DNA from 2 places in the Nocardiopsis sp. MT53 genome. Region 2 is predicted to be linked to the other one. Evidence: predicted binding sites of a transcription regulator. Region 2 holds the regulator's gene; the other holds the start of a gene.
The links. Region 2 encodes LexA, which represses DNA repair genes until DNA is damaged. Its sites were predicted from a motif close to TCGAACANNTGTTCGA; they were not measured.

Region 1: ruvC (crossover junction endodeoxyribonuclease RuvC) is a predicted target of LexA. The motif match lies at 10,691-10,706, and genes of this name have one in related genera.

The regions. Positions count from the first base shown of each region.
Region 1 is NZ_CP080599.1:136,178-151,311, reverse strand. It holds gene K1J57_RS00685 (hypothetical protein) at 1-44, shown strand, start outside; gene pdxS (pyridoxal 5'-phosphate synthase lyase subunit PdxS) at 232-1,143, shown strand; gene pdxT (pyridoxal 5'-phosphate synthase glutaminase subunit PdxT) at 1,211-1,819, shown strand; gene K1J57_RS00670 (YebC/PmpR family DNA-binding transcriptional regulator) at 1,816-2,565, shown strand; gene K1J57_RS00665 (alpha/beta fold hydrolase) at 2,640-3,557, opposite strand; gene K1J57_RS00660 (FAD-binding oxidoreductase) at 3,656-4,909, opposite strand; gene K1J57_RS00655 (adenylosuccinate synthetase) at 5,021-6,376, opposite strand; gene K1J57_RS00650 (hypothetical protein) at 6,373-7,362, opposite strand; gene K1J57_RS00645 (molecular chaperone DnaJ) at 7,437-8,510, opposite strand; gene K1J57_RS00640 (NUDIX domain-containing protein) at 8,507-9,298, opposite strand; gene K1J57_RS00635 (acetyl-CoA hydrolase/transferase C-terminal domain-containing protein) at 9,434-10,585, shown strand; gene ruvC (crossover junction endodeoxyribonuclease RuvC) at 10,723-11,277, shown strand; gene ruvA (Holliday junction branch migration protein RuvA) at 11,310-11,927, shown strand; gene ruvB (Holliday junction branch migration DNA helicase RuvB) at 11,939-13,084, shown strand; gene yajC (preprotein translocase subunit YajC) at 13,383-13,754, shown strand; gene K1J57_RS00610 (adenine phosphoribosyltransferase) at 13,955-14,509, shown strand; gene K1J57_RS00605 (bifunctional (p)ppGpp synthetase/guanosine-3',5'-bis(diphosphate) 3'-pyrophosphohydrolase) at 14,972-15,134, shown strand, end outside.
Region 2 is NZ_CP080599.1:3,977,894-3,993,027, reverse strand. It holds gene K1J57_RS17850 (hypothetical protein) at 1-361, shown strand, start outside; gene K1J57_RS17845 (hypothetical protein) at 577-768, shown strand; gene K1J57_RS17840 (SPFH domain-containing protein) at 835-2,280, opposite strand; gene K1J57_RS17835 (SPFH domain-containing protein) at 2,281-4,044, opposite strand; gene K1J57_RS17830 (hypothetical protein) at 4,317-4,613, shown strand; gene K1J57_RS17825 (CBS domain-containing protein) at 4,628-5,056, opposite strand; gene K1J57_RS17820 (hypothetical protein) at 5,094-6,107, opposite strand; gene K1J57_RS17815 (hypothetical protein) at 6,240-6,557, opposite strand; gene K1J57_RS17810 (vitamin B12-dependent ribonucleotide reductase) at 6,607-10,689, opposite strand; gene nrdR (transcriptional regulator NrdR) at 10,782-11,270, opposite strand; gene lexA (transcriptional repressor LexA) at 11,812-12,537, shown strand; gene K1J57_RS17795 (S9 family peptidase) at 12,752-13,828, shown strand; gene K1J57_RS17790 (hypothetical protein) at 13,886-14,545, opposite strand; gene K1J57_RS17785 (hypothetical protein) at 14,545-15,132, opposite strand.

The DNA.
Region 1 (15,134 bases), 3.4 Mb from region 2:
CGCCGGAGCTCCCGGCCCCGGTGGCCGCACCCGACACCCTGTAAGGCCGGGGCCCCGGAAAACGCCTATCTGGCCAAAGCCCCCCGGAAGGGGAGGAACTACCATGGTGGTCCGGGAGACCCGGGGTGCGCGGCGCCGAGGCGTCCGCGCGCCCCCGACGCGCGAACGCCGGCCGCCGTCCGGGCGCGCCCATTCCCCTGGAAACACCTGATGGGACGGGAGTCCACCACCGTGGCTGACAACGCAGCGACCACCCCCGACGGCGCAGTCGGTACCCAGCGCGTCAAGCGGGGCATGGCCGAGCAGCTCAAGAACGGCGTCATCATGGACGTCGTCACGCCGGACCAGGCCAAGATCGCCGAGGACGCCGGTGCCGTCGCGGTCATGGCCCTGGAGCGCGTCCCCGCCGACATCCGCAAGGACGGCGGGGTGGCCCGCATGTCCGACCCCGACATGATCGACGGGATCATCGAGGCCGTCTCGATCCCGGTCATGGCCAAGGTCCGCATCGGCCACTTCGTCGAGGCGCAGGTCCTCCAGAGCCTGGGCGTCGACTTCATCGACGAGTCCGAGGTCCTGACCCCCGCCGACGAGGCCCACCACATCGACAAGTGGGCGTTCACCGTGCCGTTCGTCTGCGGCGCCACCGAGCTGGGCGAGGCCCTGCGCCGCATCGCCGAGGGCGCGGCCATGATCCGCTCCAAGGGCGAGGCCGGCACCGGCAACGTCGTCGAGGCCACCCGCCACATGCGGTCCATCCGCGCGGCGATCAAGCGCCTGGGCACCCTGGACGAGGCCGAGCTGTTCGGCGCCGCCAAGGAGCTGCGCGCCCCCTACGACATCGTCAAGGAGGTGGCCGAGCTGGGCAAGCTCCCGGTCCCGCTGTTCTCCGCGGGCGGCGTGGCCACCCCCGCCGACGCCGCGCTCATGCGCCAGCTCGGCGCCGAGAGCGTGTTCGTCGGCTCGGGCATCTTCAAGTCCGGCGACCCGGCCAAGCGCGCCGACGCCATCGTGCAGGCCACCCTCCACTACGAGGACCCCGCCGTCATCGCGCGCGTCTCGCGCGGCCTGGGCGAGGCCATGGTCGGCATCAACCTGGACGAGCTGTCCGACTCCCAGCGGTACGCCGGGCGCGGCTGGTAGCGGCCCCGGGCCCGGGCGGACGCCCGGGCCCGTCCCCCCGTTCAGGCAGTACAGAGTGAGGACGTACGTGACCCACAGACCCACCATCGGCGTCCTGGCCCTCCAGGGGGACGTCGCCGAGCACCAGCGCGTTCTCGACACCCTCGACGTGCACACCGTCAAGGTCCTCTCGCCCGAGCACCTCGACACCGTCGACGGGCTGGTGATCCCCGGCGGCGAGTCCACCACGATGTCCAAGCTGGCCGTGCGGTACGGGCTGCTCGAACCGCTGCGCAAGCGCGTCCGCGCCGGGATGCCCGCCTACGGGACGTGCGCCGGGATGATCATGCTCGCCGACCGTATCCTGGGGGGCACCGCGGACCAGGAGACGGTCGGCGGCATCGACATGACGGTGCGCCGCAACGCGTTCGGCCGCCAGACCGAGTCCTTCGAGACCGGTGTCCGCATCGGCGCGCTGGACGGCGGGCCGTTCGACGCGGTGTTCATCCGGGCGCCCTGGGTGGAGGAGGTCGGACCGGACGTCACCGTGCTCGGCGCCGTCCCCGGCCCCGACGAGGCCGGTAGGATCGTCGCCGTACGACAGGGCGGCCTGATGGCCACGTCCTTCCATCCCGAACTGACCGGCGACGCGCGTATCCACCGCCTCTTCGTCGACATCGTGAAAGGACTCGCATGAGCGGCCACTCCAAGTGGGCCACCACCAAGCACAAGAAAGCCGTCATCGATGCCAAGCGGGGCAAGCTCTTCGCCAAGCTGATCAAGAACATCGAGGTGGCCGCGCGCACCGGTGGCGGTGACCCCGACGGGAACCCGACGCTCTACGACGCGATCCAGAAGGCCCGCAAGAACTCGGTCCCCCTCGACAACATCGAGCGCGCCCGCAAGCGCGGCTCCGGTGAAGAGGCCGGCGGCGCCGAGTGGCAGACCATCATGTACGAGGGCTACGCCCCCGGCGGCGTCGCCCTGCTCGTGGAGTGCCTCACCGACAACCGCAACCGCGCCGCCTCCGAGGTGCGCGTGGCGGTCACCCGCAACGGCGGCAACATGGCCGACGCCGGATCGGTGTCGTACCTGTTCAACCGCAAGGGCGTCGTGATCGTGCCCAAGGAGGGCACCACCGAGGACGACGTCACCCTCGCGGTGCTGGACGCCGGCGCGGAGGAGGTCGAGGACATCGGCGAGGCCTTCGAGATCGTCTGCGAGGCCACCGACCTGGTCCAGGTGCGCACGGCGCTCCAGGAGGCGGGCATCGACTACGAGTCGGCGGAGTCCAGCTTCCTGCCGACCATGGAGGTCCCGGTGGACGCCGAGACCGCCAAGAAGGTCCTGCGCGTGGTGGACGTCCTGGAGGACTCCGACGACGTGCAGAACGTCTTCACCAACGCCGACATCCCCGACGAGGTCATGGCCGAGCTCGGCTGACCGACCCGTCACGACGCCGGTGGCCGCACCCCCGCCCGGGAGTGCGGCCACCGGCGTCCGGGGGGCGGGGGCCGTCACGGCGCGAGGACGGGGCCGTGCCGCGGGCGGTGCGGATCGCTCTCGCGCAGCAGGTCGCGGACCGCCTCCGGGGCGTCGTGGAGCGCGAGGTGCCCGGCGCCGGGCAGGACGCTCACCCCCGTCCCGAGCAGGCGGCGCGCGGGACCGCTCAGCAGTGACGGCGTGAGCACCCGGTCGTGCTCCCCGGTCGCGACGGCCACGGGTGTGCCGGACCAGTCCCGGAACTCCTCGCCGCGCAGCAGGCCGGGCACGGGCTCGGCCCGGCAGTGGCGCCCCACCAGCGCCGTCCACACCGTCAGCGGGTGTCCCTCCCGCTCCGGCGGGGCGCCCAGCGCGTCGAGCAGTCCGGCCGCGGTCCGGGCGTTCGGGGACAGCCGCCACGCCCAGGCGGCGCGGGTCCTGCCGAGGTCGGGAACGGGGGCGGCCAGGCCGTCCGGGCCGACCAGGACCAGGGCCGCGACCAGCGGCGAGGGTGCCGCGGTCAGGGCCGCGACCGCGCCGATCCCGTGGCCGAGCACGATCACGGGGGCGTCGGTGATCCGGGGTAACAGGTCGTCCAGCCAGGCCCCCAGGGCGCCCGCGCGGTGCAGCGCGGAGCGGGAGGCGTCGCCGGTCCCGGGCAGACCGGGCAGGTCGGCGGAGAGGACCGGCCGGTCCTCGGCCAGGAGGCGCAGGGCGGGGACCAGGTTCGCCGTCCCCAGGAGCTCGCCGGACAGCAGCAGGACCGGGGTCGCCGGGCCGCCGGACAGCCTGTGGACCCCCGTGTCCCGGCCGGCCGCCGGCACCCGGCGCGTCCGCAGCCTCGGCTCCCGGGCCAGGGCCGCCTCGCACCACGCGCGGACGGCGACCTCGCCGGCCGCCGACCGGTACACCGAACGGGCCGGGCCCAGCGGCGGTACGGGCAGGGGACTCATCACTCTTCCTCGGATTCCTCGGGTTTGCGCGGGAGCCGCGCACACGGCCGGGGACCGGGCCGCCGTCCGTCGGCGGTCCGGTCCCGGTCCGGGGTCTCTCAGCGCAGGGGGTCGAACGCGGCCAGGGCCTCCGGGGCCTTCCCCGTGGCGATCCGCTCGGCCAGGAGGCGGCCGGTGACGGGGCCGTGGGTGAGGCCCCACATGCCGTGGCCGCCGGCGGTGTACACGCCCGGGAGGCGGGTGGCGCCGACCAGGGGCATGCCGTCCGGGGAGACCGGGCGCGGGCCCACCCACACGTCGGTCCGCTCCTCCCAGCGCACCCCCCTCAGGAAGGGGCGGGCCGAGCGCACGATGGCCTCGACCCGGCGGGGCCGCAGGGCGTCGTCCGGCTCCCGGAACTCCATGGTCCCGGCCACCCGCAGCCCGCCCCGGTAGGGCGTGCACGCCACCCGGGCCTCGGGCAGGTAGACCGGTCCCGGGACGAGGTCCTCGACGGGCACGGTGAAGGAGTAGCCGCGGCCGGCCCGCACCGGGACCCGCACCCCCAGGGGGCGGAGCAGCCGGTCGGACCAGGCGCCGGCGCACACCACCGCGGCGTCGGCGCGCAGCGGTTCACCGGTCCCGGAGACCACCGTGATCGTCGAACCCGAGCGGTGCACGGAGGCCGCCTCGAACCCGCCGCGGACCGTGCCGCCGCGTTCGCGCACCGAGGCGGCGAGGTTGCGGACCAGGCCGCCCGGATCGACGTAGCGCTGCCCGGACAGCCGCACCGCGGCACTGATCGACGCGGCCGCCTGCGGTGCGGCGGAGCGCGCGTCGTCCCCCGCCAGGGCGGTGTACTCCACTTCCAGCCCGGAGGAGCCGATCCGGTCGAGTTCGCGCACCAGGGCGGCCGCCGCGCGCGTGGAGCGGAACAGCGCGGTGATGGGGGAGGAGACGGCGGTGGTGTCCACGCCCGCCTTCTCCAGTTCGTCGAACGCCTCCAGGCAGGCGGTGTTCAGCGGCAGGTTCGCGCGGACCGCGCGCTCCCACGAGGGCCACCGGCAGTGTGCCGCGAAGCGGAGCAGGAACGACCACAGGGCGGGGGAGGCGGTCGGCGGGATCGACAGCGGGGCGTCGGGGTCGACCAGGGAGCGCGGCCCCTGGAGCAGGACGCCGGGCTCGTTGAGCGGGATCGCCAGGCCGGGGGAGAGCCATCCGGCGTTGCCCCAGGAGGCGCCGGTGCCGATCCCGTCCCGGTCCACGACGGTGACCTCTGCGCCGCGCTCCTGGAGGAACCACGCGGTGGACAGCCCGACGACCCCGGCCCCCACCACCAGCACGTGCCGGACCGCACGCCCCGTGTCCGTCATCTCCGCCCTCTTCTTCCGTACGACCGTCGGACCCACCATCTCCCCTGTTCGGGACAGGGGGCTTGTCGGAAGGAGACAAGGCAGAGGGGTGTTTCTGTCCTGGAAGGACAATCAGGCCGGGGCGGTGATCCGGGCGTCGTCGCGGGTGGGGCCGGAGAAGACCGCCTCCAGCGGGGTTCCCAGGGCGTCGGCGATCTCCTCCGGCGGTGTGGGGCCGTCGGCCAGGACGGGCCGGGCCGCGGCCAGGGCGTCCGCCAGGGCCGCCTGGCGGCGCAGGTGGGCGTCGGCGCGGGCGTCCAGGGGTCCGGGCGCCGGGTGCAGCGGGTGGCTGGGGGCCGGGGCGTCGCCCGGGACGGGCACGAGCGGCCGCCCCGCCCGGTCGGTGTAGCCGGTGCAGCGCCGCAGCCGGCCGCCGGCCGCGGCGGCGCTGTCGGCGTGCGTCACCACCAGGGAGTCCACCCCGCCGGTGGCGGCCAGGGCGTACCGGTGGGCCGCCAGGTCCAGGTGGCCCACCCGGAACGCCCCCTGCCAGGGGTGCGTCCCGTTGTGCGGCTCGGGCAGCAGGCCGGCCAGCGACGGGTCCTCGGTGGGGAAGGGCCCCGCCCCGTGCCGCGTGGTGTAGGCGCGCACCACCCCGATCCGGCGGGCGTCGCCGGGGCGGCCCGCCTCGGCCAGCAGCGCCAGCGGGTTCGCGGTGGTGGTCGTGGACCAGGTGGTGTGCGGGTGGAACCCGTGCCACTCGTCCAGCAGCACCCCCTGGGCGCCCTCGAACACGACCGGGGCGCGGGCCAGCAGGCCCGGCAGGTACGACTCGTCCACGATGCGCACCCTCCGGGCGAACCCCCCGTACGCCGCGACGCAGTCCTCGACGTCCGGGGACGTCCGGGACCCGTCGCCGAGCTCGCGGCGGAGCGCGTCGAGGTGGTCGGCCAGCCGGTGCAGTTTGCGGCGCAGCACCGCGGGCGTGCGGCAGTCGCCGGCCGTGGGCGCGTCCCCGGGCCGGGCCAGGGCGTAGGCCATCGCCTCGCCCACGCCCATCCCGCACGACCCGTGGCGGCCGCCGCCCCGGGCCCGCTCGCGGATCCGGTTGGCCTCCTGGTGCCAGGGGGTGGCGATCAGGGCCCGCTCGTCCACCGTGACCAGTCCGAACGGGTCCGGGACGCTGAGGGACGCCAGGTGGGCGCCCTCGGCGGCCAGGGCGAGGGGGTCCACCACCATCAGCCGGGACAGGTGCGTGGGCACCGGCCCGTCCGGGGCGAGGGTCCCCGCCCCGAACTGGGAGAACGTGTGGTGGCGTCCGTCCGGGGCCACCACGTTGTGGGCGGCCTGGGCGCCCCCGTTGGCGCGCACGACGGCGCCGTAGCGCCGCCGTGCGCACAGCAGGTCGACCGTCACACCCTTGCCCGCGTCGCCGAATCCCAGGTCGACGACGACGGCCGAGGTGTCGGCCCACGCGGGGGCGCTCACAGCCGGTCCGTCCCCGGGGCCGAGGCGTCGCCGCCGGGCAGCCCGGTCGAGCGCACGACCGATCCGCGCGGACCGGCCAGCGGCGCCAGCGCCCTGCCCACGACGCCGCCGGCGTCGGACCCGGCGTCGGCGAGGTCGGCCAGCCCCTCCTCCAGGTCGATGGCCTCCTCGGACAGGCCGATGGTCACCGCGATGGTCTCCGACACCGCGCCCAGGTCCTCCAGGTGGATGACGTTCTGGCCCAGCTGCTCGTCCCAGAAGGACCGGACGGCGTCGTTGGTGAAGTGGCTGCTGCCGCTCGGCATGATGAAGTACACCTCGAACCTGCGCCGCAGCTCGGCGAGGATCTGCGGGAACGGGATGTCCTCGGCCAGGTCGTCGCCGATCACCTCGCGCACCTCGCGGGCCTTGACCTTGCCGTAGGCCTTCTCGTCGCCGATGAGGAACAGGTAGCCCTTGCGGCCGCGCTTGTCCAGGCAGTCCATGGCGGTGTGCCGGGCCATGAAGTACATGGCCAGCTCGTAGGACTCGGTGACCTGTCCGCCGCCGCCGCCCTCCAGCAGGATGTTGTTCAGGTCCTCCTCCAGCTCGTTGCCGGACTCGAACTGCCCGATCTGGAGCGGGGCCCGGTCGCAGGTGGCGTCGCCGATCCCGCCGAACAGGATCTGCGGGTGCTCCACGTAGCCCTTGCGCAGCAGCAGGCCGAACAGCGCGGGCAGCTTGGTCTGGAGCACGCGGGGGACGCGGCCCATCGAGCCGGTGACGTCGAACAGCACCGAGATGGCCAGGGACTCGGGGTGCTCGTCGGAGTCGCGGCTCTCGCGGAAGGCGACGCCCTTGGGGTCGAGCTTCTCGTGGACCTTCCACTTGGTGCGGGGGACGGACGACAGCACGTCGTCGGTGTAGCCGAAGTCGCTGCGTCCGGCGGAGGCGTTGTAGGCCTTGCGGGCGTGGTAGGCGTCGGTGGACCAGTGGCTGCTTCCCATGGTGGTTCTCCTCTGGGGTGAAGGGGTTTCGGGGTCGGTGGGCCGGGGTCCGCGGGATGTCGCGATCCGCGGGGTCAGTCCGGCATGGTGAAGGGGCGGAACCGGCGCGGCCCGTAGAGCCGCTCCAGGACCTCGTCGAGTTCGATCAGCAGGGCGAACCCGTCGGAGGGGCGCTGCCGCGCCGCCGGCAGGGCACAGCCCCTGGCGAACGAGCGCAGCTCCCGGGGCAGGCGCCCGGCGGTGATGTACTCGATGCACCGGGTCGCCATGTAGATGTCGGTCCGCACCGAGGCGGGGCCGCGCTCGGCCACCTCGGGCGGGTAGAGGTCCTTGCGGTGGGGGACCATCGCGGGGATGTGCGGGGCGGTGCGCGCGGCGTGCGCGGTGACCGAGTAGCACCAGTCGACCAGGACCAGGCCGTGCTCCCCGGGGTGGATCAGCACGTGTTCGGGCACCACCGCCCCGTGCACCACCCCGGCCCGGGAGGCCGCGTCGACCGCCACCAGCAGGCGGCGCCACATCCACGCGGCGTCGCGCGGGTCGACGCCGTCGGGGTAGGCGCGGCGCACGTCGGCCAGGCTGTGGAAGCCGTCCAGCCGGTCCAGCACGTTGGCCCTGCGCTCGACCCCGGTCGCGGCGTCGCGGTGGCGGATCGACTCCAGCAGCCGGGGGAAGAACGCCCGCGCCTCCTCCGGCCCGCGCTCGCGGATCCGTTCCAGGGCGGTGGCCTCGGCCTCCATGAGGTCGTTGTCGCGCGGGGACCGGGGCACCTTGATCACGGCGTCGCGCCAGCCGCCGTCCTGGTAGCGGACGGGGTACAGGTCGGCGACGTCGCCCGACGCCAGGGGGGAGGACCCCACGTGGTAGCCGCGGGATGCGGTCACCACCACGTGGTCGTCGAACCCGATCCGGCCCCGGACGGCCTCCTGGTAGCGCGTCCACATCCCGGTCAGCCGGGTGAACAGCGCGGCGTCGCCCCCGGGGGTGTCGGGGTGCAGCAGGCGGGCGAGCCGCCGGTGGGCGGACGAGGCCGCAGCGGGCACGGTGTCGTCGGCGGGCAGCGGCCCGAACAGGTCGGACGGGTCGCGGGCGGTGAGGACGGCGCGGGTCGCCTCCTCGACGGTCATCGAAACCTCCACGGGGGTCATGGGGCGCTCCTGAGCAGCGGCGGGTGCAGGGCGGCGGTGCCGCCCGCCCGGTACAGGCGGGGGCGGCGGCCACCGCCGGAGCCGCCTCGGTCGGCGAGCTCCCCGGTGTCCCGGACGAAGCCGGGGGCGGCGAGGATCTTGCGGTGGAAGTTGGCGGCGTGCAGGGACCGGTCCCACACCGCCTCGTACACCTCGCGCAGGTCGGTGATGGTGAACACCGGCGGCAGGAACGCGGTGGCCAGGGAGGTGTACTCCAGCTTGGCGCGGGCCCGCTCGACGGCGTCGGCGATGATCCGCGCGTGGTCGAAGGCGGGCTCGTACCGCGCGGTTCCGCCGTGCCCGAGGTCGCGCCAGGGGACCCAGGCGGCCTCGGCGGTGTCGCGGCCCTGCTCGGGGTCGGGCAGGTCGGGGGCGAGCAGCATGTACGCCACCGAGAAGACCCGCATGCGGGGGTCGCGGCCGCGGGCGCCGTAGGTGCCCAGCTGCTCCAGGTGCAGGGTGGTGGGCAGGGCGGTCTTCTCGGCCAGGACGCGCAGCGCGGCGTCGGGCAGGTCGGGGTCGGCGGGCCCCCGGGGGCCGTCCTCGGCCCGGACGAAGCCGCCGGGCAGCGCCCACCGGCCCTTCTGCGGGCTGGCGCCCCGGCGGACCAGCAGCACCAGCGGCTCCCGGGCGCGGATGGTCATCGCCACGACGTCGACGGTCACCGCGACGGGGGCGTAGGCGTGCGGGTCGTAGGCGGCCAGGAACTCCCGTTCGTCCGCGTCCCGCCGCATCCCGTCGTCCACCATGGTCGGTCCAGTTCTTCTCAGAGTGAGTTTTTCTCGCTTCGAGAAGAACTTAGCACGGCCCCCGCCGCGGAGTCCACCCCTTTTCCCGGCCGAACCGCCCGGTCCGGTACGGTCGGTCCGGCGGAAGGGGAGAACGTGGAGAGCCTGACGGACCTGGTGGGACCGGGCGCGACCGTCGCCCTGGGCGACGGGTTCGGCGCCCCGCGGAGCGTCACCGCCGACCTGTGCGCGGCCGCCGCGCGCGCCGGCGGCGTCCGCCTCGTCCTGGGCTGGGTCCCCGAGGCCGACCCCGGGCTCGACCCCGCCGCGTTCGCCGACGCCCGCACCGTCATGCCCGGCTGGGGCCTGCGCGACCACGTCGACCGCGGCCTCATCGCCCACCCGCCGGTGCGCATGTCCGCCGTCCCCGCCCTGCTGCACGGCCTGTGGCGCCCCGACCTGCTCGTCGCCTCGGTGGTCCCGGTGCCCGGCGGGTACGCCTTCGGCAGCGAGGCCGGCTGGCTGCGCACCGCCGTCGAGGCGGGCGCCCTGGTCGCCGCGGTGGTCTCGCCGAACCTGCCCCGCGCCGACGCCGGGCCGCCGCTGCCCGCCGACCGTGTCGTCGTCATCGGGGGGAGCGACCGCACCGCCGGGACCCTGCGCCCCTCGCCCACCGGCCCCGACCAGGCCGCCATCGCCCGCCACCTGGCGCCCCTCATCCCCGCCGGCGCCCGCCTCCAACTGGGCTTCGGCCCCGTGCCCGCCGCCCTGGCCGCCGAGCTGCGGGTCCCCGTGCGCATCGACTCCGGGCCGCTGCCCGAGGCCGCCGTCGACCTCGACGAGCGCGGCCTGCTGCTGGGCGACCCCGTGGGCATGTACCTCGTCGGCGGCCCGCGCCTGCACGCCTGGGCCGACGGCCGCCCCCTGCTGCACTCCGTGGAACACGTCCTGGACCCCGGCCGCCTGTCCGCCGACCCCTTCGTCGCCGTCAACACCGCGGTGGAGATCGACCACGACGGCCAGGTCAACGTCGAGGGCACCGCCCGGGGCGTGCTCGGCGGCATCGGCGGCCACTCCGACTACGCCGCGGCCGCCACCCGCTCCGTCGGCGGGCTCAGCGTCATCGCCGTCCCCACCCGCCACCGCGGCCGTTCCACCCTGGTCGAACGCCTCTCCCGGCCGGTCACCACCCCCTCCCAGGACGTGGAGGTCGTGGTCACCGAGCGCGGCGTCGCCGACCTGCGCGGCCTCTCCCGGGCCGAGCGCCGCGCCGCCCTGGCCGACCTGTGGGGGACCGGCCGCGCCTGAACGCCCCCGCCCCGTCCCCGGGCCCCGGTACGCTCGACCGGCACGGCCCCCGAGACACGCCGGGCCGGGCGCGGGACTCCTGTCGTCCCGCGGCATTAGCATGGTGCGAACGAACGTTCGAGAAAGGTGTGGGGCGCGTGCGCGTGCTGGGAATCGACCCGGGGCTCACCCGGTGCGGCGTCGGCGCCGTCGAGGGCGCCATCGGCCGCCCCCTGAGCCTCATCGGCGCCGACGCCATCCGCACCTCCCCCGACGAGGACCTGCCCCAGCGCCTGCTGGGCGTCGAGCGCGGCATCGAGCGCTGGCTCGACGAGGTCCGCCCCGACGCCGTCGCCGTCGAGCGGGTCTTCGCCCAGCACAACCTCAGCACCGTCATGGGCACCGCCCAGGCCAGCGGCATCGCCCTGGTCTGCGCCGCCCGCCGCGGCCTGCCCGTCGCCCTGCACACCCCCAGCGAGGCCAAGGCCGCCATCACCGGCAGCGGCCGCGCGGACAAGGCGCAGGTCGGCACCATGGTCGCGCGTATCCTCGGACTCGACGGCCCGCCCCGCCCCGCCGACGCGGCCGACGCGGTCGCCCTGGCCATCTGCCACATCTGGCGCGGCGGCGCCCAGGCCCGGGTGGCCCAGGCACAGCAGGACTTCGCCCGCAAGGTCGAACTGGCCCGCCGCGCCCGCGGCGCCCGCCCCTAGGGAAGGAGAAGGGCACCCGGTGCCCCCATGACATGATCGCGTTCCTCACCGGCCGGGTGGCCGCACGCGGCGCAGGCAGCGCCGTCATCGACGTCGGCGGGGTCGGCATGTCCGTGCAGTGCACCCCGAGCACCCTGTCCCGCCTGCACGTGGGGGAGACCGGCACCGTCGCCACCAGCCTCGTCGTGCGCGAGGACTCCCTCACCCTCTTCGGATTCGCCGACGACGACGAGAAGCACCTGTTCGAGCAGCTCCAGACCGCCTCCGGGGTCGGTCCCCGGCTGGCCCTGGCCATGCTCTCGGTGCACAGCCCCGACTCCCTGCGCCACGCCGTGGCCACCGAGGACACCAACGCCCTGACCCGGGTCCCGGGCATCGGCAAGAAGGGCGCCCAGCGCATCGTCCTGGAGCTGCGCGGGAAGATCGACCCGCCCGTCTTCACCGACGGCACCCTGCCGCCGGTCCCGGACGGCGCCGGGGCCGGGCCCAACGGCGCCTGGCGCACCCAGGTGGTCTCCGGCCTGGTCAACCTGGGCTGGTCCGCCAAGGACGCCGAGGCCGCGGCCGCCGCCGTCGCGCCCCAGGCCGAGGAGACCGCCGACGTCGCCGTCCTGCTGCGCAGCGCCCTGCGCACCCTCAGCCGCGCCTAGGAGGGCCCACCGTGTACGACGACCACGACCGACCGACGGGACCGGCGGACCGGGACCTCCCCGGGCCGTACGCCCGGGAGGCCGTCTCCTCCGAGGCCGGAGCCGACGAGCGCCGGCTGGAGGGCGCCCTGCGGCCGCGCGCGCTCGACGAGTTCGTCGGCCAGGAACGGGTGCGCGAGCAGCTCTCCCTGGTCCTGGACAGCGCCCGCAAACGCAACCGCGCCCCCGACCACATCCTCATGTCCGGCGGCCCGGGCCTGGGCAAGACCACCCTGGCCATGATCATCGCCGCCGAGCTTGGCTCCCCCCTGCGCATCACCTCCGGCCCCGCCATCGAGCGCTCCGGCGACCTGGCCGCGGTGCTGTCCACCCTCCAGGAGGGCGAGGTGCTGTTCCTGGACGAGATCCACCGGATGGCCCGTCCCGCCGAGGAGATGCTCTACGTCGCCATGGAGGACTTCCGGGTCGACGTGGTCGTGGGCAAGGGCCCCGGCGCCACCGCCATCCCCCTGGAGATCGCCCCCTTCACCCTGGTCGGCGCCACCACCCGGGCCGGGATGCTGCCCGCCCCGCTGCGCGACCGGTTCGGGTTCACCGCCCACATGGACTTCTACTCGGCCGAGGAGCTGGAGCGCATCCTGCACCGCTCGGCCGGGCTGCTCGGCGTCCCGCTGGCCGAGGACGCCGCCCGCGAGATCGCCGGGCGCTCGCGCGGCACGCCCCGCATCGCCAACCGGCTGCTGCGCCGGGTCCGCGACTACGCCGAGGTGCGCGGCGACGGGATCATGTCCCTGGACACCGCCCGCGCCACCCTGGAGCTGTACGAGGTGGACGCCCTGGGCCTGGACCGCCTCGACCGCGCCATCCTCGACGTGCTGCTCCGCCGCTTCCGCGGCGGCCCGGTGGGCCTGTCCACCCTGGCCGTGTCGGTGGGGGAGGAGGCCGAGACCGTGGAGGTGGTCGCCGAGCCGTTCCTGGTCCGCTCCGGGTTCCTGGCCCGCACCCCGCGCGGCCGGGTCGCCACCCCGCTCGCCTGGGCCCACCTGGGGCTCACGCCCCCGCCGGACGCCGCCTTCGGCGCGGCCGCCGCGGCCCAGGGCGGCGGCACCACGGGTTCCGGCGGCACCAACGGCAACGGGTCCTCGGGCACCCCCTGAACCGCACCGGCGCGGGCCGCGGCCGCCCCCGGAGGCGGGGGCGACCGTTAACACTCCGATCCGCGCCGGTTGGGGAACGGTGACCGGCGACACGTAAGCTGTGACGGACCGACGGAGATACGGGGTGACACCCCGGTCCGGAGAGTGCGTTCCGACACCGAAGGAACGCATCGGCCGCCCGGAACGTTGTAGCCACCGGGTGCCGTGCGGGCCGAACACGTCCGACCGGCACGAACAGGGTGGCCGCCGCGTCGACCGCGCCGCCGGCCACAGACGAAGACTTCAGGAAGGACGCCCCGTGCAGGGCCTTTACCAACTCGCCGACGGAGCCGCGCCCGCGGGCGGAGGAATCCTCTCCTCGCTCCCCATGATCGCCCTCATCCTCCTGGTGTTCTGGCTGCTCATCTGGCGGCCCAACCAGAAGCGGCGCCAGCAGGAGGCGCAGATGCAGAGCGCCCTCGTCCCCGGGGTCGAGGTCATGACCAAGGCGGGTATCTACGGCACCGTCGTCGAGGTCCAGGACAACGACGTGATCCTCGAGATCTCGCCGGGCACCCGGATCCGCATGCTCAAGCCGGGCATCGGCGAGATCCTCACCCCGCAGGCCGACGACACGCCGGTCGAGGACCGTCCCGACTTCGGCGACGACGACCCCAAGCCCAACAACTGACGGCCGCCGCACGTGCCCCGTGGCGACACCGCCCCGGGGCCGGCGGTCCGGCGCGCCGACGCGCGGACCCTCCGGTACCGGCCCCCACCGGGGCCGGTACCGCCGTGTGCGGCCGCCCCCGCGGGCGCGCCCGCGCCGCACGGCACGGACGTGCCGCAACGACAGTCACCCCGGAACACCAGTAAGGTCCACACCGCACCATGGCCCACGACCACACCCCCGCGGACACCGCCGCCGCCCCGGACCTGCTCCTGGGCCGCATCCGCGACATCCCGGACTTCCCCAAGCCCGGCATCCTGTTCAAGGACATCACGCCGCTGCTCAACGACCCCGCGGCGCTGGCCGCCACCGTCGCCGGCCTCGCCGAGCCCTTCCGGGACGCCGGCGTGGACCACGTGGTCGGGCTGGAGGCCCGCGGGTTCATCTTCGGCGCCCCGGTGGCCCTGGCGCTCGGCGCCGGGTTCGTCCCCGCGCGCAAAGCCGGGAAACTGCCCGCGGCCGTGATCGAGCAGCCCTATGATCTGGAGTACGGGACCGCGACCGTGGAGATCCACGCCGACGCGGTCACCGAGGGCTCCCGGGTGCTCATCGTCGACGACGTGCTGGCCACCGGCGGCACCGGGCGGGCCGCGGTGGACCTGGTCCGCAAGGCGGGTGGTACGGTCGTGGGATTCTCCGTCCTGATGGAGCTCACGGCTCTCGGGGGGCGCGAGAGGCTGTCCGACGTGGAGCCGCACGCCCTCCTCTCGGTCTGAGAGACCCGCCCGCACCCGCCGACCCGACGTCCGGCGTACCGGGACCCGGCGTACCGGCGGTTCCCTGAGCCCGCGGCCGCCGACCGCGTCGCCGCGCGTCAGCCCCGGTGGGAGGCGGGCGGGGGACACTAGACTGGACGGGGAGCGGCACCGCGGCCGTGATCGGCGACCGGACCTGAAGATACGCACGTGCACCGGAGCAGCCGGGCGACGCCGACCGCCCGTACGATCCGGGCGGAACCGCGGGAGGTAGGCATGCCAGGCGAAGTGGTCCCGACCGGGGCGGTATCCGGGAACGGGACGCGACAGGACGCCGCCCGCCCCGGGACCGACGGGAACGCCCCCACGACCGACGACCGCCAGGAGGGCGCCGCCACGGCGGCGCCCTCCACCGCATCCACGCCCTCCACCGTGCGGGTCCGCAGGAGACTCGCCCGACTCGGCGCCCAGCGGGGAGTGACGATGAACCCGGTGCTGGAACCACTGATCAAGACCGTGCGCGCCACCCACCCCAAGGTGGACGTGCGGCTCATCGAGCGCGCCTACGAAGTGGCCGCCCACCACCACCGGGACCAGAAACGCAAGAGCGGCGACCCCTACATCACCCACCCGCTCGCCGTCGCCA
Region 2 (15,134 bases):
CTGGCTGCGCTGGATCTCCGCGCCGCTGATCGCCGCCCTGGCCATCGGGGTCTCCGCGGCCGACGTGCCGCTGAGCGCCCGGGTGCAGGCCTCCGCCGAGGACCTGCTGGCCATGGCCGACCGGGCCGACGAGTCCTCCGCCATCCCCCTCAACGGGGAGCGGGCCGGGCTGTACTCGCTGCGCAGCCTCAGCGTGACCGAGGGGGTGCTCCACTACGAGGTGGAGGGCGCCGGGCTGGTGGGCCGCTCCGGGCTGGCGCACAGCGACGGGGACCTCCCCGAGGGCGTGTTCGTCAGCGGGCAGGGCACGCGCATCTACGAGCACGTCACCGACGACTGGTACGTGTGGGTGGAGCACTAGCGGCGGGGCCGCGCGGCCGGGGGACCTCCCCGGGGAGCCGCACACCGCGACATCCGGACGAGGGCCCGGCGGCGCAGGCCGCCGGGCCTTCTCCGTGCCTTTGCCGGGGCTTGTGCTCCTCCAACGCGGTTCTCACCTTGGCCGTGTAGACAGAGAGGTGCCCGGGAGGGGTCCCCCTGACCCCGGCCCGACGGCGGACCCTGAGGAGAGGATTCATGCGCGAGTTCACGCTCACCCTTCACCTGCGCATCCACGACTCGATCACCGCGCTGCGCCGGGCCCACGCCCGGGGCGACGACGACCTGGCCCTCGGCCAGGCCGGGGAGATCGAGGACCTGGTGGAACTGGCCGCCCGCAACGGCATCGACATCGGAACGGGCTACGCCGACCTCTCCCCCCGCGGCTGACCGGAACGGAGAAGGGCTCCGCGACCACGAGGGTCGCGGAGCCCTTCCGCTCTCAGGGGGTACGGGTCAGCGGCGGCCGCCGAACCCCTCCCCGTTCTCGAACTGGTGCCGCATGGCGATGTCCTGCTGCTCCTGGTACTCGTCCGCCAGCTGCTGCTGGCGGGCGGCAGCGGCGGCGACCGCGCCGCGCGCGGACTCCAGGCCCTCGACCGCCTTGGCCGTCGCGCTCGCGGCCCGCGCGCCGTTGCCCAGAACCTGCGGCAGCAGCTGCGCGGTGAGCAGCGTCGACAGCGCCGAGGAGTCCCCCGACCCGGCCTCGGTCTGCACCACGACCGGGCGCGGGGCGCGCTCGGCCAGGGTCGCGCCCACGTCCAGGCGGCGGCGGGCCAGCTCGTACTCCAGCACCGCCCGGTTGTCCCGGTAGGCGGTGGCCAGGCGCTGCTGGGCCTTGGCCTCGTTCTCGGCGGCGACCAGGTCGGCCCGGCCGCGCGTCTCGATCTCGTAGCGCACCCGCTGCGCCTCGGTCTCCTGCTCCTGGAGCATCTGCGCGACGTCCTTGCGGGCCTTGTTCAGGGACGCGTTGACCTCGACGATCTTGGCGTCCCGGACCTTCTTGGACCGCTCGATGTCCATCAGCAGGGTGTCGATGCGGCGCTTGCGGGTCAGCTCCCACTCCTGCTCGTAGGCCACCAGCTCCTTGGACACCCGCTCCCGGGTGGCCAGGTGCTGCTGGTACTGGTTGGGCAGCTGCACGTCGGGGATGTTGCAGCCGGTGATGACCACGCCGTACTTCTCCAGCTGCTGGTTGAGCAGGGTGCGCATGTCCTCGACGTTGGACCCGCGCAGGTCGTAGGCGGCCTCGGTGCGCACCAGGCGGCTGCGCTGGCGGATGGCGTCCTGCACCGCGCTGGACAGCACCAGGTCGAAGTTGCTGGCGCCGATCGACAGCACGAACCGCTGCGGGTCGTGGATGCGGAACTTCAGGAAGAACTCGATCGACTTCAGCGGCACGTTCTCGCGGGTCGGGCAGGCCACCACGGGTGCGGTGTACGGGATCTCCGTGCTGGTGTCCACCACGTAGTCCACGCGCTTCCACGGGTGCCACAGGTAGTGGCGGCCCGGGGCGATGACCTTCTGCACCTTGCCGTACTTGGTGAGGATGCCCTGGGTGCCGTGCTCGATCTCGATGATCGAGCTGCGCCACCACCACAGCACCGCCACCACGATGGAGATGACGCCGACGAACAGGGCGGGCAGCGCCAGCACCGCGTTGATCGGCGCGGACATCGCGCCCTCGACCGCCACGTTGATGGACATGACCAGGCCCGAGGTGAGGGCGAACAGCCCGATCCACACCAGGACCATCCACCGCAGGCCGCGGTTGTCCTTGGGGATGACCACGGGCACCACGGCGCCCTGGTCGCCGCCGCGCAGCAGCCCGGCGAGATCGCTCCAGGAGGAGAGGGACTCCTTGATGCTGGAGCCGCTCCTGACATTGACCTGCTGGCTCATCTAGCGGCCTCCCTCGAACGTGTCGGGTCCCTGGGACCACGGCGGCAGCGGCGGGTCCTGCGGGTCGGCGTAGGGCTCGGCCGCGGGCGGGGCCTCCGGGGCCGGCTCCTGCGGCGCCGACTCGGCGTCGCGCGCCTCGGCCAGCCGCTCGTCGATGGCCTGGTCGGACACCGACTGGCGGATCTCCTCGACCAGGTCCTCGCCGGGGGCCTGCGCGTCCGCCGGGGACTGCTCCCGTCCGGCGCCGTCCTCGCGCAGCAGGGCGTCGATCTCGTCCTGGCGCTCGGAGATGCGGGCGTTGATCTCGCCCAGGCGGGAGCGGATCGCCTCCATGTCCTCCTGGGAGAACAGGGCGGCGTCGGCCTGGCCGATGATCTCCTGCGCGATGCGCAGGTAGTCGACGCTGGCCGCGTCCCCCGAGCCGATCCGCAGGACCTGGGGCAGGCTGTCGGCGACCTCCGAGAGCTTGTCCAGCAGGCTCTCGCGGAACCGGTAGTTGAGGATCTCCGGGGCCTCGGCCGCGCTGACCGCGCGGATGTCCAGGGCCTGGGCCTGCAGCAGGGCCGCGTTGGCGTTGGCCTCGGACTCGGCCTCCACGAACCGCTGGCGGGCCAATGCTCGGGCGCGGTTGGTCTCCCGCTCCAGGGCGGTGTCCATCTGCGCCTGGTACTGGGCGATGTCGGCCTGGATCGCCGACAGCGTCTCGTTGAGGGTGGCCAGCTCCTTGTTCAGGTCGCCCTCGTTCTGCTCCTTGCGCAGCTGCAGCTCGTACTCGAACGTGTAGGCGTCCTTGGCGACACGCACCATCTCCGACGCCGCCAGGTCCATCCGGTACTCCTGGCTGGAGGGCTCGGCGTGGGTGATGTTGGCGCTGGTCAGCACGACGATGTCGCTGAACTGGCGGTTGAGCTGGGCCAGCAGCCCCTGGGTGCTCTCCCCGACCAGGTCGTAGATCGCCGAGGCCTCCTGCTCGTAGATGAGGCTGCGGGTGGTCTCGCTGATCGCGTTGTTGAGCTTCTCCTGGAAGCCGTGCACGCCGCCCAGCGTGTAGACGAACCCCTCCGGGTTCTTGATCTGGAACTGGACGAACAGGTCGACCGACGCCTGCACCCCGCTCTTGGTGGGGGCCGAGCGGATGGGCGCGTTGAACGGGTACTCGCGCACCACGTTCACGATGTAGGACACCCGCTTCCACGGGTTGAACAGGGTCACCAGGCCCGGCGGGTAGATGCGCTCCATCCGCCCGAAGTGGGTGACGATGGCGACGCAGCCCTCCGGCACCATGACCATGCCCTGGCGCCACCACATGAAGGCGGTGATGGCGATGGTGATGATCCAGTAGTGGAGGCCGAAGAACGGGTTGAGCAGCGCGTTGCCGCCGGCCAGTGAGTACGGCAGGAGGACGAGGAGGGCGCCCACCAGGCCCAGCGCGATGAGCGCGACGGCCGGGAGCATGGTGACGAACGTGCGGCCCCGGGGGATGACCATCGGGCAGACCACGTGCACCGGGCCGTTGGGGCCGCGCTCGTAGCTGCTGCGGTTGATGGCCTCACCGGCGTTGTTGAGCGAGGCGGTCTTCTGCTCGATCCGAGTGCCCACGGAACCGCCCTGGTCGCGGGCGGCGACGAAGTCGCTCGGGTCGAGTCCACCACCTTCGGTGACCTGCCTGGAGGTCTGTTGCAGGGCGTCGGTCACGGCCTGCCGCGGGTCGCCTCCCTGGGCGACCGCCGCGGCCGCGCCGCGCACCGTCTGCGCGAACGACATGGGCGGGAACTCCTAGGTTCGGAGATGTCTGGGAACTATCCGCTTCGACGCCGCGTATCGGGGACCGGTTCCAGGTCGACGGCGGTTCCTGTGGGGCGAATGCCATAGCGGATGGTTCCGACCTTCGCATATGTGATGCCCGGAACCCAGAGGCGCCCCCGGAGCGTGGCCGTACGGTGATCACCCCGCGTCGGGAGCGTGCCGAATGGCACCCCCGGGACGCGGGCGATAACGTCGTTCGCGCGTACCGTCCCCGAACACGAGGAGCTCCCATGGCCGCCGTACCGAGCGCCGTCCTGACCACCGCCGGGCTCATCGGCGGCTATACCGTGGCCAGGGCCACCGGGAACCGGCCGCTGGGCGGCGCCGTCCTGGCCGGGTTCGGCGCGGCCGCGTTCGAGACCTGGCGCCGCGGCCCCGGGCTGGGCACCGCCGTCGCCCTCACCGGCGTCTACGTGGCGGCGTTCGGGCTGTCCCACCCGCTGGCCAAGAAGATCGGCTCCTGGCCGGCCGTGCTGGGCGTGACCGCGGCCACCGCCGCCGTCGCGGTCGCCGCCGAACGCGACTGACCGCGGGCGGGGCGTCAGCGGCCGTGGATGTAGGCCTCCAGCTGGGCGCGGTCGTACTCCAGGCCCCGCACCCGGCTCTTGACGACGTCGCCGATGCTGACGATGCCCGCCAGCCGGCCGCCCTCCACCACCGGGACGTGCCGGAACCGGCGCCGGGTCATGGTCTCGCCGATCTCCTCGACGGTGTCGCGCGGTGTGCAGGTGACCACGTCCGCGGTCATGATCGAGGAGACCGGCGCGGCCAGGAGGTCGGCGCCGTGCCGCTCCAGGCCGCGCACCACGTCGCGTTCGGAGGCGATGCCCAGCAGGCGGTCGCCGTCGGTGACGACGACGGCGCCGATGTTGTGCCGGGCGAGCTCGGTGAGCAGCAGCGCGACGGTCGCGTCGGGCGGGACGCGCACCACGTCGGGTCCCTTGGTCCGGAGGATCGCGGCGATCAGCATGGGGTCCACCTTCCGCGGGCGTGTCGCTGCTGAAGGGCTACCCGCCGCCCTGCACGCCCAACCACCGGTGTCCGCCCCACGGGACGGGCTCGGTGGGGCCGGCCCATGCCGCCAGCAGGGTGCGCCCCAGGCGGCGCGCCCGCCGCGGGTCCCAGCCCAGTCTCTCCGGCGTGTTCGCGTGGAGGTGGCGGGTGAGCTCCTGCACCGCGCGGAACCTCGCGGACGTGGGCCCCAGCCGGGACACGTGCTCGAAGAACGCCGTGACGGCGACCCGCGCGTGCGCGTAGCCGAGCAGGTCGGTGCCCATCCCCCGGCAGTGGGTGAGCGTGAGCAGGAACAGGCCGGTGTTGTCCACCAGGGCGGGGTCGGCGTCGGGCCGGGCCACCTCCTCGTGCGCTCGGGTCCCTACCAGGACCGCGTGCGCGAAGTACCCCTGGGCGATGTCGCCGTCCGCCGGGCGGCGCAGCAGCCACTGCCGCGCCTCCTCCGTGTCCTGGCGCAGCAGCGCCTTCACGGCGTACACCAGCCCCCACCCCTGGGAGCGCTCGGCCGCCCAGAGCAGGGAGTCCGTCGCGTCCGGCAGCCGCTCCAGGATCCGGTAGGCCAGCGGGCCGAAGGTCTCCGAGTACAGCGAGACCGTCTGTACCAGCGGAATGTCGGCGGGTTCGGCGCTCTCCAGCAGCAGAGCCAGTCCGATGAGGACGGAGTTGACGTCGGTGGCGCGGCGGACCAGCCAGCGGCCCGTCCGGCGGGCGTGCGCCGGGTCCGCCTCGCGCACGGCCTCGGTGATCCGCTCGTCCCGGAAGATCGGCACGGCCACCTCGCGCACCGCCCACCCCAGGAAGCGAGGGTGCAGGTCCGGCCAGGCCAGGTGGGCGCGCACGGCCTCGGCGGCGTCGATCCCGATCCGGTCGCGCGGCGCGTGGCGCAGGTTCATCGCCCCCTCCGGGAAGGGGTCGTTCTGCGGCTCCAGGGGGCCGTCGGGGATGCGGGCGTGCAGGCACAGGGCGTGCTCGTACAAGGAGATCCCGGCACCGGGCGCCGGGCTCACCACGCGTTCGTGGACTCGCTTCCGTTGGTCATGCGGGGAATGCTCCCACGCCTCCCCGCCCCGCACAAGGCGTTGCGGAAACGGCCACCCCCGTTCACGCCCGGGGAGTTCGCCGGGCTGCACTGCGCGGGCTCAGACGGACCAGAGGGCACCGCGGCGGTGGCGGCCGGAAGGCCACACGACCTCCTCGGCCGCGTCCGGGACGAGGTGCCCGTCGGCGGTGACCGCGCGTCGGGTCAGGCCGACGGCCCGGCGGGCGCGGCAGCGCTCACGCCGTTCGGCGACGGCCGCCTCCGCACCCAGGGAGCCGTCCCGGACGAGGACCCGGGCGAGTTCGTGGACCCGCACCCGGCGGACCACGCGTTCCGGGGGACGGCCGCGGGCGTACCGCAGGCCGACCAGCGGCCTGCCCTCCCGGTGGATCCGCGCGTGGTGGGCGGTGCGCGCCATGGGTGCTCCCTCCGCTCGCCGTGAGCGTAGCGGAGGGGGCACCCCGGGTTCAGCTGCAGCCGCTGGTGGAGCCGCAGCCCTCGCAGACGTAGCAGCTCCCCGCCGGGCGCATCTTGGTCCCGCAGGTGACGCACAGCGGGGCGTCGGCGACGAACCCCTGCGCGCGCTCGACCACCTCCGTGGTGGAGTGCGCGTCGTCCGCCCGCGCGGACGGCGCGACCCGCGGCTCCCGCTCGCCGGTCGGCGCCGACTGGGCGTAGGACTCCACCTGCGCCGCGACCTGCGCCGGGTCCTCCCCCGCCAGCTGCGCCTGCCGCTCGGCCGCGGAGAACACCCCCAGGGCCGCCCGCTCCTCGTAGGGCAGGTGGTCCAGCGCCAGGCGGCGGAAGATGTAGTCCATCACCGACTGCGCCATGCGGATGTCGGGGTCGTCGGTCATCCCGGCGGGATCGAACCGCATGTTGGTGAACTTCTCCACGTACGTGTCCAGGGGGACCCCGTACTGCAGGGCGATGGAGATCGCGATCGAGAACGCGTCCATGACCCCGGCCAGGGTGGACCCCTGCTTGCCGAGCTTCATGAACACCTCGCCCAGCCCGTCGTCGGGGTAGGACCCCGCGGTGATGTACCCCTCGGCCCCGCCCACCGAGAACGACGTGGTCTCGCTGGGGCGCTTCTTGGGCAGCCGCCGCCGCACCGGCCGCGCGGGCGCCTCGGCCTCCTGCGGCTCCTTCTTCGCGGTGGACAGGGGCTGCCCGACCTTGCAGTTGTCCCGGTAGACGGCGAGTGCCTTCAGGCCGAGCTTCCAGCCCTGGAAGTAGATGTGCTCGAAGTCCTCGACGGTGGCCTCCTCCGGCACGTTCACCGTCTTGGAGATCGCCCCGGACAGGAACGGCTGCACGGCGGCCATCATGCGCACGTGGCCCATGGGCTCGATGAACCGGCGGCCCATGGCGCAGTCGAAGACCGGGTAGTGCTCCTCGCGCAGGCCGGGGGCGTCGACCACGTGGCCCTGCTCGGCGATGTACTCGACGATCGCCTCGACCTGCTCGGGCTGGTACCCGAGGTGCTCCAGGGCCCGCGACACCGAGCGGTTGACGATCTGCATGGACCCGCCGCCGACCAGTTTCTTGAACTTCACCAGCGAGAAGTCCGGCTCGATCCCCGTCGTGTCGCAGTCCATCATGAACCCGATGGTGTTGTGGCTGACGAGCCCGTTGGCCACATAGGTGACATTGTCGGGGACCGAGAGGTCGTAGGTGGGCTGCACGCCCCCGTCCTCGTTGGCCGCCACCCGCTCGAAGAGGTACCCGAGGGCGCGCCCCAGGCGGGCGTCCGGCGTCCCGGCGTGGACCAGCGAGGCGGTGCGGCGGGGCACACCCGCGTACTTGCGCAGGGCCTGCAGGACGTCGCCGCGGAGCGGGTGCCCCGGCGGGACCAGGTCGTCCCAGACCGCACGCGGCAGCACGATCCGGTCCCGCTTCGGCGCGCGGTCCGGTTCCAGGTCCGCCACGAGCCGGTTCTTGCGGTCGCCCATGAAGCCGACCGCCTCGTCGAAGCGCAGGGCGTGGTCGAGGTTGCGCAGCCGGAGGATGTACAGGTCCCCGCCCAGGCCGCTGCGGGTCGTCCGAGTGGTGGTCGCCATGCCCAGGGCCAGCAGCAGGGTGCGCACCTCCCCGGCGAAGGCGTCGTGTGCGGTGGACAGGCTCGGGACCCCTTCGAGCACTGTGCCATCGGCCTCGAAGAGGCCCCGCAGGAAGGCCGCGTACACGGCGGGATCGTTGGCCTCCAGGACCGCCGAGGGCACCCGGGGCGTCCACCCCTTGCCCGTGTGGTCCTGTCCGGGCGATCCCTTGGCGAACCCGGCCGCCTTCCACCACCGGGCCAGCCGGACCGAGGAGAGCAGGACCTCCAGGTAGCCCTGCCTGCGCGTCACCTTCGGGACCAGCCCGAAGCAGCCTTTGGCCAGGACGGCCAGGCGTTCGGCGACGTCCTCGTCGGTGTCGGCGACGCAGAGCCGGATCCCCTCGGCGTGCAGGCTGCCGTCCCCCATGAAGTAGCCGACGAGTTCGGCCAGCTCCTCATCGACCGTGTCGGGGACGGTGACCCCCCGGTCGCCCGTGTAGTAGGCCTGGTCCAGGACCGGCAGCGCCACGTTCCGCGGGACGCCGACGAGGGTCCCCATCTGCAGCGGGACGAGGTCGCCCTCGGAGATGTCCGCGAAGCGCTTCCACCTCCAGGCCCCGTCCGCGTCCACCACCTTGATCCGGTGGGTGTGCGTTCCCTGGAGCCGGTAGCCGCCCTCGGTGACGATGCGGCGGGTGGGCGCCTCGCCGTTGACGTAGAACTTCGTGGCCCGCCTCGGTCCCTCGTCCGTGGAGACGGTGGCGGACAGGTCCTGCCAGCGGGGGCCGTGCACATCGCCCAGCTCGGTCAGCCGGGTCAGCCCCCGGTCGGTGGTGACCAGGGTGTCCCCGGTCAGGCACCCCGTGGGCGCGAGGAGGCTCGCCTGGGCGTTGCGCCAGCCGTGGCGTTCTCCGGTCTCCAGGCAGTCGGCCCAGGCGCGGGTGGCGGCGGCGTGGATCGGCTCCTCCAGGGCGCCGACGGTGCGCAGGGCGCCGTTGGCGGCGGCGTGCTTGCGCATGACGCGGATGTGGGACGCCTCGTTGCGCCGGTAGCCCTCGTAGGGGCCCACCGCACCGGCCAGCTCGGCGCTGCGCCGGTAGGCGACGCCGGTCATCAGCGAGGTGATCGCGGCGGCGACGGCGCGCCCGCCCTCGGAGTCGTAGGCGTGGCCGGTGGCCATGAGCAGGGCGCCGAGGTTGGCGTAGCCGATGCCGAGCTGGCGGTAGGCGCGGGTGGTCTCGGCGATCTTCTCTGTGGGGAAGTCGGCGAACGTGATGGAGATGTCCATCGCGGTGATGACCAGCTCCGTCAGCCGGGTGAACCCCTCCACGTCGAACGTGCCGTCCTCGCGCAGGAACGCGAGCAGGTTGATCGACGCCAGGTTGCAGGACGAATCGTCCAAATGGAGGTATTCCGAGCACGGGTTGCTGGCGGTGATACGTCCGGACTCGGGGGTGGTGTGCCAGTCCTGGATGGTGTCGTCGTACTGGACGCCCGGGTCGGCGCACTCCCAGGCGGCCTCGGCCATGCGGTGGAACAGGGCCTTGGCGTCGACCTCGTCGACGACCTCGCCGGTGGTGCGGGCGACCAGGCCGAAGCGCCCGCCGTCCTCGACGGCGCGCATGAACGCGTCGGAGACCCGCACCGAGTTGTTGGCGTTCTGGTACTGGACGCTGGCCATGTCGGCGCCGCCCAGGTCCATGTCGAACCCGGCGTCGCGCAATGCCCGGATCTTGCGCTCCTCGTGCGCCTTGGTGTCGATGAACTCCCCGATGTCGGGGTGGTCGACGTCGAGCACCACCATCTTGGCGGCCCGCCGGGTGGCCCCGCCGGACTTGATGGTGCCCGCGGAGGCGTCGGCGCCGCGCATGAACGACACGGGCCCCGAGGCGCTGCCCCCGGAGGAGAGCAGTTCTCTGCTGGAGCGGATCCGGGAGAGGTTGACCCCCGCCCCCGAGCCGCCCTTGAAGATGATCCCCTCCTCCTTGTACCAGTCGAGGATCGACTCCATGGTGTCGTCGACCGACAGGATGAAGCAGGCGCTCACCTGGGCCTTCGCGCGGGTTCCGACGTTGAACCACACGGGTGAGTTGAAGCTGAAGAGCTGGTGGGCGAGCGCGTACTTGAGTTCGTGGTCGAAGACCTCGGCGTCGGCCTCGCCGGCGAAGTACCCGTGCTCGCGGCCGGTGCGGGTGTAGACGCCGACGACCCGGTCGATGAGCTGTTTGAGGCTCCACTCCCGTTCCGGGGTGCCGAGCGCGCCCCGGAAGTATTTCCCGGCGACGATCTGTGTGGCGTTCATCGACCAGGTCGAGGGGAACTCGACCCCGCGCTGTTCGAAGTTCACCGTTCCGTCGCGCCAGTTCGTCATGACGACGTCCCGGCGCTCCCATTCCAGGGTGTCGTAGGGATGAACGCCTTCGGTGGTGAAGATCCGCGGGATCTTCAGCCCCTTGCGCCTCCCCTTGCCCTTGCGTCCCGTCGATCCGCTGGTGGTTTCCGTCATGGCGGAGTCCCCCGAAGATAGGGCGCGGGCGCGGCCCGCGCGCGGAACCGTTGCTCGGGGGCGTTCCCTCGGCGCCCCCGGGGAGCGGTGCGTCAGGCCGTGGTGTCGGCCTCTTCCTTGGCCCGGGCCTCGGCCTCGCGGTCGCTGCGCAGGCTGGCGATCTCGGCCTCGAAGTCGGCGAGGCTCTCGAAACCGCGGTAGACACTGGCGAAGTGCAGGTAGGCGACCTCGTCGAGGTCGCGCATGGGGCCCAGGATGGCCAGGCCGATCTCGTGGGCCGGGACCTCCGCGACGCCTCGGCCGCGGATCTCCTCCTCGACCTGCTGGCCGAGCTTGGCCAGCGCGTCCTCGGAGACCGGGCGGCCCTGGCAGGCCCGGCGGACCCCGGCGATGATCTTGGTCCGGCTGAAGGGCTCGGTGACGCCGGAGCGCTTGGCGACCATCAGCAGGACGGTCTCCTGTGTGGTGAAACGGCGTTCGCAGGCAGGACAGGAACGGCGGCGGCGGATGGCCGCGCCGTCGTCGGTGGACCTGCTGTCGATCACCCGGGTGTCCGGATGGCGGCAGAACGGACAGTGCATCCCGGCTCACCTGCTTCCCTCGCCGAACTGACAACCCTGGGTCTACTTAACCACAACTCCTGGGCCGACGCCTCAAACAGCGACACCAGATGTTGTGGTCGAACCTAGTCGGAGGGTCGGACGAACCGCAACTTTCGCGCGCCCCGCGTGTCACAGCCGCGCGCCGCCCAGGATATCGCCGCGAATCCCCTTCCACGGCGCGGCTCGGGGTTTTCGGTCGACCCCTTGCCCGGGGGTGATCCGCCCCGCATCCCCCCGTTCTCGAACCCGACGGCACATCTTCCGCCATTCCGGGGGCGACGCGACGTGAACACGTGTACACACGTAAGTGAGGCCGGAAAAGCGCCGCGGAAAATCCTCTCGGCAATTGTCCACAGGCCTCGAACGCTTGTTTGATATCACCGTGCGCAACGACTAACGTTGGCCTTGATTTCACGCCGGTTTCGCCATCACGTGGACACAGGGTCCGGAGCGGTCGCAGACCGGTGGTGGCCAGTCGTGCAAGCAGGCCCTGACCGAACCGATGCCGAGGAGGCCGGCCGTGCCGGAGGAGAATCCCGGACCCCTGGATTCCGCAACCACCACCGTTCTCGCGCCCGTGGGCGAGGCGGGCGCGCCCGAGGAGGCGCCCAAGCTCACCGCCCGCCAGCAGAGCGTCCTGAACTGTATCCAGCGGTACCTGCGCGAGCGCGGCTACCCGCCGTCGATCAGGGAGATCGGGGAGTCGGTCGGCCTGTCCAGCCCCTCCAGCGTCGCGCACCAGCTCAAGGTGCTCCAGCGCAAGGGCTACCTGTACCGCGACCAGAACCGGCCGCGGGCCGTGGAGCTGCGCCAGCCGGGCCGCCCCGGGGTGCGCGCGCTGGTCGCCGCCGAGGAGTCCGACCCGGCGCACGCCGCCCGGGTGCCCCTGGTGGGGCGGATCGCCGCGGGCGGCCCGATCCTGGCCGAGGAGTCGGTGGAGGACGTGCTGTCGCTGCCGCGGCAGCTGGTCGGCGAGGGCCGGCTGTTCATGCTCACCGTGGTCGGCGACTCGATGACCGACGCCGCCATCACCGACGGGGACATGGTGGTGGTCCGCCAGCAGCCGGACGCCGAGAACGGGGACATCGTCGCGGCGCTGCTGGACGAGGAGGCCACGGTCAAGGTGCTGCGCCGCACCGAGGACGGGCACGTGTGGCTGATGCCGCGCAACGACGCCTACGAGCCGATCAACGGCGACGCGGCCACCATCCTGGGCAAGGTCGTCACCGTGATGCGCCGGGTCTGAGCGATACGCCCCCGGTCGCCCCCCGGCCGGTCCGCCCCGCCGGGCGGGACCGGGCGCGGGTCCGCGGGCGGTACGGGACATGTCGCACCCGTGCGGGGCCACGGGTGCGACCGGCGGGCCGCCGCGGCGGCCGGTGGCCGTCCCGGACACCGGTGGCGGCCCCCGCCGCTCCGGGCCGCCCGGGGCGTCGGGCGTCCTCCCGGGCGCCTAGGCTATGGGGGTGTTCGCTTCCCTCGTCTTCCCGCGTGCCCGAGGGCGCGCCGTGGCGGTCGCCGCGGCCGCGGCCCTGCTGTCGACCTCCGCCTGCGCTCCGGCCGGGGAGGAGGCCGCCCCGCCGCCCGGGGTGGCGGGTTCCGAGCGTGAGCTGAGCTTCACCGTGGACGGGATCGAGGTGTTCGCCACCCTCACCCTGCCCGCGGACACGTCCGGCCCGGTCCCGGGCGCGCTGATCGTCTCGGGCAGCGGCCCCACCGACCGCGACGGCAACGCCGACATGCGCCCCGACGCGAACACCAACCTCAACTTCGCCCGCCTCCTGGCCGATTCGGGGGTGGCCTCCCTGCGCTACGACAAGCTCGGCAGCGGCGAGACCGGACTGGGCGGCCTCGACCCGGAGGCCCCGGTGGACCCGGACGTGTTCGACGCCCAGATGGCCGCTGCCTACGAGGCGCTGGTGGGGCAGAGCGAGGTGGACCCGGCCCGCACCGCGGTGGTCGGACACAGCGAGGGCTCCCTCTACGCGCTGCGCGCCCACACCCTGGTGGACGCCGCGCCGGCCCTGGTGCTGGCCGCACCGGTGGGCGACCGCTACCTGGACGTGCTGGACCGCCAGCTCACCGAGCAGGTGCGCGCGGTCGAGGCGGCTGGGCAGCTCACCGAGACGGAGGCGGTGACCATGCTCTCCGACGCCCGCGCCGGGCGGGCCGCGGTGCGCGGCGGCCGGGAGGTCCCCGACGACCTCACCGGCGTCGTCGGCACCCTGTACTCGCCGCAGAACGCCGGGTTCCTGGCCCGGATGGACCGGATGGACCCGGTGGAGCTGGCCGCGGAACTGCCCGAGGACACCCCGGTCCTGGTGCTGTGGGGCGAGGCCGACGCCCAGGTCACCGGCGAGGAGGTGGACCGGCTGATGACCGGCCTGCCCCGGGCCGAGCGGGTGGACATCCCCGACGCCGACCACATCTTCCGCGTCTACGAGGACGGGCCGGGGGCGACGGTGCTGGACGCCGAGCGCCCCTTCGCCCCGCAGGTCGCCCCGGCGCTGGCGGAGTTCGTCGACACCGCCTGGTGACCGGCGGGCCGCGGTGACGGCGCGTCCGTCACCGCGGCCCGACCCGCCGGGGCGGGGTCAGTCGTCCTCGGTGGTGATCTCCTCGGGAAGGGCGTCCACGGTGGCGCGGGCGATCTCCTCGGCGCCGGCGGAGAGGCGCTCCTCGTCGGCGGGTTCGCGGCCGTCGTACCCGGCGGCGGCCGAGTAGCAGGTCTCCAGGTAGAGGTTGGACACCCGCACCGCCACGCAGGAGGTGGTGTAACCGGTCTCGTCGAGCCAGGTCACCGCCTCCTCCCCCAGGTCGTCGACCGGGGAGGTGCTCTGGGCCCCGGTGGTCTCGGCGAAGTTCTCCCGCGCGGTGACCACCCCGCCCGGGTTGGGCGCGGCCACCATGACGAGGGTGGCGGTGGCGGGGACGGAGTCGCCGTCGCCGCCGGGTGTGGCCCAGCGGCACTGCCAGCCCTGGCCGAAGGGGTCGGCTGCGCCGCCGACGGGCTCCTCCAGGGCGAGCTCGCGCTCGGGCACCCGGGCGTCCAGGGCCTCGGTCTCACCGACCTCGCAGCCGGGGGCCGCGTCGTACACGCCGGTCTCGGGGTCCTCGCGGGTCAGCACGTACCAGGCGGCGCCGCCCGCGGCGGAGAGCAGCAGGAGGGCGAGGGCGACCACACCGGCGGTGGCGCAGCCCCGGCTCTGCGGCTGGCTGGAGGGCACGGTCTCGGGCGGCTGCCCGGGGGGCATCACAGGGAGGCTCCGATCCGTTCGGCGAAGGCGACCGCGGTGGCCCGGCCCTCGTCGGGGGAGACGGGTTCGCCGCCGGTGACGGCCGTGTAGGAGACCCGGACCAGCAGGTTGTCGGCCCAGAAGGCGAGCTCGGTGTCGCCGGAGCCGCCGCGCCACACCAGGCCCCGGCCGGTGGACAGGTCCACGGTCTCGGCGGCGTCGGGGGCCAGCGCGGTGGCGGCCGCGCTCACCCGGTCCTCGCCGGAGACGGGCTCCTCGGCGGTGGAGTCCGTGAACAGGGCGGAGTACTCCACCCGCAGGACGCCCTGGCGGGGGGTGTCGGAGGTCCCGGCGGAGGTCCACCGGCACACGGTGCCCTCACCGCCGGTGAGCGGCCCGCGCTCGGCGAGGTCGCGGACCGCGCCGGGCAGGTGCTCGTCGAGCAGTTCTCCGAGGTCGCCGCAGTCGGGCGCGGCGGTGTGGACGTCCCCGGGGTGGGGTCGGTCCGGGTCGTCCTGCGCGGCCCACAGGCCGCCGCCGATCGCCAACGCGGACACCACCACCGCGCCCGCCGCGATCACACCCGCCCGTGCGAGGGGACCCAACC